One region of the Pseudomonas sp. DNDY-54 genome, then DNA from elsewhere that is predicted to be linked to it. Evidence: riboswitches for the same ligand, from Rfam matches in the RefSeq annotation. Region 1 holds a riboswitch; the other holds the start of a gene.
The links. A riboswitch is a leader RNA that binds a small molecule or an ion and turns the genes downstream of it on or off. The one in region 1 is predicted to bind cobalamin.
Positions count from the first base shown of each region.

Region 2: another riboswitch for cobalamin. It lies ahead of K4O48_RS16755 (TonB-dependent receptor domain-containing protein); the one in region 1 lies ahead of btuB (TonB-dependent vitamin B12 receptor).

Region 1 covers NZ_CP082271.1:1,592,359-1,595,566, forward strand. The annotation lists gene nhaD (sodium:proton antiporter NhaD) at 1-455, shown strand, start outside; gene K4O48_RS07510 (metallophosphoesterase) at 496-1,299, opposite strand; cobalamin riboswitch at 1,452-1,671, shown strand; gene btuB (TonB-dependent vitamin B12 receptor) at 1,787-3,208, shown strand, end outside.
Region 2 covers NZ_CP082271.1:3,597,101-3,600,308, reverse strand. The annotation lists gene K4O48_RS16755 (TonB-dependent receptor domain-containing protein) at 1-1,518, opposite strand, end outside; cobalamin riboswitch at 1,615-1,829, opposite strand; gene dxs (1-deoxy-D-xylulose-5-phosphate synthase) at 2,016-3,208, opposite strand, start outside.

The sequences.
Region 1 (3,208 bases):
ACATCGAAACCGACCCGATTCTGGAGTACGTCCGACAGGTTGAGTTCGAAACGCTGCTGTTCTTCCTCGGCATCCTGTTGCTCGTCGGTATGCTCAAAGAGATTCAGGTCCTTGACGGGCTGGTACACATCTACGACCAGATCCCGGCGGTCATGGCCAATTACCTGATGGGTGTCCTGTCCGCGGCGATCGACAACGTGCCGCTGACCGCTGCGTTGCTGAAGTCCGGTCTTGAAATGGGCGTCGCCGAGTGGATGGTGTTGACGTATTCGGTGGGTGTGGGCGGTTCGTTGCTGGTGATCGGTTCTGCGGCCGGCATTGTCGCCATGAGCAAGGTGCCGGGGCTGACCTTCGGTAGCTACCTTCGCTACAGCCTATACCTATTCGTTGCGTTCAACCTTGGCTTTGTCGGGGTTTACCTCACCGGTCTGGCGGCTGCTGCGGCGATCGGCTGAGGTCCATGTTGGTCAGTGGGCTGAAAAACGGCCCGCTGGTCTACCAATGCAGGTTGAAATGCGAGCCCAGCACGAAGCGATCATCCAGCAGATCCCAGCGTTCTACACAGGCTTTCTTATCGGCGCCTGGATGAAGTTTTAAACGGTTAAACGAGTTTGGCGAGGTGCCGCGAACCCGCGACGACAGCGTGGTGCCGGCCTGCACCATCCATATCTCCCGCGAGAGCCCTGGGTATTGCCTGGACAACGGCAGCACATAGGGCAAGTGGATATGTCCGCCCATCACCAGATCCAGACCCTGATCGGCCCAGCGGTGCAGCGCATCATCGGCGTTGTGCTGCAGGTTGCTCAGGTCACTCAGGACCATTGCGCCGAAGGGCTGGTGCGCAACCACGATGCGCAGCTTGTTCGGATCTGTCTGCTTGAGCCGCTGCGTGACCGATCGCACCTGTTCCTCGGTTACCAAACCATCCTTGTGTCGCCGCGGATGGGTAGTGTTGAGGCCGATGATCAATACATCATCGTCTTCGAAGGTCGGCTCCAGGTCCTCGCCGAAGTGCCGGCGATAGTTTCGGTAGGGCATCAGAAAGCGAGCAAACACGTTGTACAGCGGGATGTCGTGATTGCCTGGAATGACCAACGTTTCGGCAATCCCGTGGCCGTGCAGGCGCTGCACGAATGCCTGTGCCGCGGCAAACTGGGCGGCCTTGGCGCGCTGGGTGATATCACCCGAAAAGATCAGCAGGTCGGCGCCATGCTCGCGCACATGATCTTCCATGGCTTGCACCACGGCCGGTTGCTCGGTGCCGAAGTGGGTGTCGGAGATCTGCACGATGGTCGTCATTGGGCGGGCGTCTCTGGTTGGGTGGGCCGATGCCGGTGCGGCATTGTTACATTCGAAGCCGATCAGCGCCGGGCGTTCCGGTGAGTCGTTGGAGAAGTGCGTCCGCATGTGCTGATAGATGCTTGCGGTTGCGCTACACGGGGCCTTGAACTAACCTCCGCGCTGCTTCAGGTGCCCTGGCGATACGCCACATGGGTGAAACAGGGAAGCCGGTCCATTCTTACGAAGATCCCGGCGCTGCCCCCGCAACGGTAGGCGAGACAAGAAACCGCTCACAGCCACTGTGCCACAGGCATGGGAAGGCGCGGTTTTCGGACGCTGCAAAGCGTCCGCTCGCGAGCCCGGAGACCGGCCTGTCGCATTCCACGGCAGTGCGGCGGGCGCTGATCGGGGTGCGGCTGCCTGCACCTGCACTCCCATCTCTGCAATCTCCGTCTGCCTTTATCGACTGCATGTCGTGCGGCGGGCACGACGGAGACCTGATGTGATTCGCAAGCCTTTTACTGCTTCTGCAGCCTGTGCGCTGCTGGGCTATTCCTCGCTGTCCTTTTCCCAAACCCCCCAGCCGTTAACCCTGGATGAGCAGGTGGTTACAGCCACCCGTACCGAGCGGTCGTTCAGCCGTATCGCGTCGAGCACCGTGATTACTCGTGAAGACATCGCGCGCAGTCAGGCGCCGAGCGTGCCCGACTTGCTGCGCGGCCTTGCAGGCGTGAGTGTGTCGACCAATGGAGGGCGCGGCAAAAGCGCTTCGGTCTATGTGCGCGGCACCAGCAGCCAGCACCTTCTAGTCCTGGTGGATGGAATAAAGATCGGTTCGGCCACGGCCGGCGGCGCCTCGCTGGAAAGCATTCCGGTAGAACACATCGAGCGCATCGAACTGGTGCGCGGGCCGCGCTCCAGTCTTTACGGTTCGGAGGCGGTGGGCGGTGTGATGCAGATCTTTACCCGTCAGGCCGAAGGGGATGGGTTCAAGCCCTATTTCTCCGCCGGGGCAGGGAGTCGCTCCAGCTTCGACGGCACGGCAGGCGTCTCCGCTGTGCAGGGAAACGGCTGGTTCAATCTCGGCGTGGCCAGCGAATCCACAGACGGCATCAACTCACGTGCGTTCCGTTCCTCCGCGCCGCGTGCTTATGAGGCTGACGCGGACGGCTATCGTGAAACGTCCGGTTCACTGCGTGGCGGTTACCGCTTTGACAATGGCCTGGAACTGGACGGTAGCTGGCTGCACGTCGAGAGTCACAGCGACTACGACTCGAGAACGACCTCCGGAACCAGCGGCCGCTTTGCCTACAGTGACGGCAGTCAGCAAGTCGTGGGCGGACGTGCGCGGTTTGCTCCGCTCGATGCATGGCTGGTGACCTTGCAGGCGGGCCACAGCGAAGACAATGGCGATAACTTCCGAGATGGAACCTTCTTTTCGCGGTTCGATACCAAGCGGGACACGTTCGGTTGGCAGAACGACTTCACGCTGGCAGACGAACAACTGCTCTCGCTCGGCTTCGACTACCAGCAGGACCGTATCGACGTCAGCGATGACTATTCCATCGATTCGCGCACCAACCAGGGTGGCTACCTCCAGTATCAGGCTCGCTTCGGACGGCACGGGGTTGTGGCTGGCGTGCGCCGGGACGACAACCAGCAGTTTGGCAATCATGACACCGGCAACCTGGGCTGGAGCTACGACCTGCGCGACAACCTGGTACTCAGCGCTTCCTATGGCACTGCTTTCAAGGCGCCGACCTTCAATGATCTGTATGCACCGGACACGGGTTTCACAGCGGGCAATCCGGGCCTGAACCCCGAAGAGTCGCAAAGCTATGAGTTGGGTCTGAAAGGCGAACAGCGGTGGGGCGCGTGGAGCCTGAACGCGTTCGAAACTCAGGTTGACGATCTGATCATTTGGACC
Region 2 (3,208 bases), 2.0 Mb from region 1:
GATGAGGCCGGCAGCGAGGCTGGTCTGCCAGCCGAACGCGTCCTGCCGGAGAGTGGCCTCCAGGCCATTGATCCGCGCGGTCTGGACATTCTGAGGAATCCAGAAGGCGTCCGAGACGATGGCGTCCTCAATGTCAGTGCGGTACAGCGACAATTCCAGCGAGCCGCTTTCGCTATAGCGGTTGCGCCATTGCAGCTCGTAGCTCTTGGATTTTTCGGGCGCGAGGTCGGGATTCCCGTACCACGAGTCATAAAGTTCGTTGAACGTCGGGGCGCGGAAGCCCTCGCTGTAGGAAACGACCACGTTATTGCGGGTATCCAGCGGTACGGTAAGCGCCGCGTTCCAAGTGTTCTCACTGCCGTACTGTTCGTTCTTGTCGTGGCGCAGCCCAATCTCCGTCGAGAACGCGTTGCCGGTATAGCGGTGCTGGATGAAGGCTGCCTGGTTCCAACGTGAATCCTGGGCAAAGTCGCTCGAACTGTGCAGCTGGTCCTCATGCCAATCGGCACCGAGCAATAACTGATGAGTCGGGTCGAGCTGAAGCGTGTTTACCCAGCTGGCCGAGTCACGATAGGTCGAGTAGCTGAAGAACAAATAGGGGGGAGCCAGTGGGCTGTCGTTTCCGGTGTCTCGCTTATCCTCGCTGTGTCCGACCTCGAAGCGGCTGTTCCAGACATCATTGAGTTCAGCGTCCACGAACCCGGCGATGCTGCTCAGCTGAAAATCTACTGTTGGCTGAAAGCCGTCGAACGTGTCGTCGAACTCAAGTTCGCCTCGCTGATCCAGCGCGCTGACACCCGCCTCAAGCTGATCATTAAAACGGTGCGCAAGGTTCAGGCTGAGCGAGCGATTGCGGTAGCCGTCGTCATCTCCATTGGCGCCGAAGCTATCGCGCGTCGCGTCGATACCTTGAGTTTCATCCAGCCCAGCGCCAAGGTTAAAACGAGTTTGGCCATTACCCCCGGAGAGGCTCAGGCTGCGCTCGAAGGTGCCGTTGCTTCCCGCGCCGAAGCGGACCTCTGGTGCAAGCTCCTGACCGCTGCCTTGGCGAGTGAAGATCTGCACCACCCCGCCGATGGCATCCGAGCCATACAGCGCAGACCGCGGGCCGCGTACGACTTCGATCCGTTCGATCTGATCGCGGCTGAGAAATTCGAGGCTGTTGGTGCCGCTTGACGCAGCGGCGATACGCTGACCGTCGACCAGAACCAGGGTCTGGGTGCTGGCGGTTCCGCGCACGAACAGGCTGGTAAGGCTTCCCGCTCCGCCGGTACGGGCGATGCTTACGCCCGGCACACGCTCCAGCAGTTCGGCAACGCTGCGCACCTGCAACCGCTCGATATCGTCTCGGTTGAAGACGGTAGTGGCGGCCGGGGTCTGGCTGCGGCGTTGCGGTTCGCGGTTCGCGGAAACCACCGTATCGGACAGTTTCAACGCTTCTTCACGTGTCAGCTCAGTAGCAAACACCTGCACACTCGGCAGCAGCGCCACGGCCAGCGCAAGTCGGGACAGTTTCATTCTTGGAATTCCTCAAAAGATCGCAGACTTTTGAGGAGGGCAGGAACAAGCGCGGGGATGACGGGCAGCAGCGCTTGACGGTGCTGCCCTCCGCAACACCAGTCGAATCCGCCAGGCCGGTCTCCGGGCTTTCGACTCGCACCTCGCTCGCCTTCCCATGCTAAGCACAGTGGCGGTTGAGCGGGCGGTGATCGTGCGATCACGGTCGATTACCGTTGCGGGGGCAGCGCCGGCCTTGCTCGTTGGAGCGCACCGGCTTCCCGTTTAATGCGGACCTTGCGGTCGTGCACACCTGGGCGGATAAGAAATCGCGGGAACCTTAAGGGCTGCTCGGAAGAAAAACAAGCAAAGCCCGTGGTTGCAGAAGAATGTTGCGGTCAGAATGGCGGGCTAGATGCGCCCGGAGCGGGTGAGGTGCAACGGCCCGCGCGCATCCGCCACAGCGATGAACGGGAGCATGCTGCTCGATAGCCGCGTGGTACCCACCCGTTTGAACGTTAGATCTGAGCCAGTCGCGTTCGGATTGCCGCTTCGATACCGGCCGCATCGAGCCCACATTCGTTGAGCATCTCGCTGGGCTTGGCATGCTCGACGTAATAGTCAGGCAGGCCCAGATGAAGGATCGGCTTCTGCAGGTTCTCGGCAGCAAGGTATTCACTTACTGCACTGCCGGCACCGCCCATGATGCTGTTCTCTTCGATCGTCACCAGCAGCTCGTGGCTGTTAGCCATCTGGCGAACCAGCGCTTGGTCCAACGGTTTAACGAATCGCATATCGACAACCGTGGCGTCGAGCGCTTCGCCGACACGCAGGGCGTCGGCCAGCTGGACGCCGAACACCAGCAGCGCGACGTTGCTGCCCTCGCGGCGGACGACGCCCTTGCCGATCTCCAGCGGAACGAGGCCGGGTTCAATGGATGCATTCGGGCCGGTACCGCGCGGGTATCGCACCGCGGCAGGGCCTTCGAAGTGATAGCCGGTGGTCAGCATGCGACGCATCTCGTTCTCGTCGCTCGGCGTCATCACTAGCATCCCGGGAATGCAGCGCAGGTAGGAAAGATCGAAGCTCCCGGCGTGGGTTGGCCCATCCTCGCCGACCAGGCCGGCGCGATCGATGGCAAACAGCACATCGAGATTCTGCACCGCGACGTCATGGATCAACTGATCGTAAGCGCGCTGCAGGAAGGTCGAGTAGATCGCGACCACCGGCTTGGCGCCCTCGCAGGCCATGCCGGCCGCCAGGGTGACCGCATGCTGTTCGGCAATGGCCACGTCGAAATAACGGTCCGGATAACGCTCGCTGAAGTCGATCAGGTCCGAGCCTTCCTTCATCGCCGGTGTGATGCCGGTAAGCCGGGAATCGGCGGCCGCCATGTCGCATAACCATCGGCCGAACACATTCGAGTATTTCGGACCGCTGGGTGCTTTCGGGGCGACTGGCCCGCCGGCAGGCTCAAGTTTGCTGATGGCGTGCCAGGTAATTGGATCCACTTCCGCCGGGGCGAAACCTTTTCCTTTCTTGGTGACCACGTGCAGGAATTGCGGTCCGGGAAGGTCGCGCATGTTGCGCAGTGTCGCGATCAGGGTGGGCAGATCGTGACCGTCGATGGGGCCGATGTAATTCCAGCCAAGCTCCTCGAACAGCGTGCCGGGAACCAGCATGCCTTTGGCGTATTCTTCGGTGCGGCGGG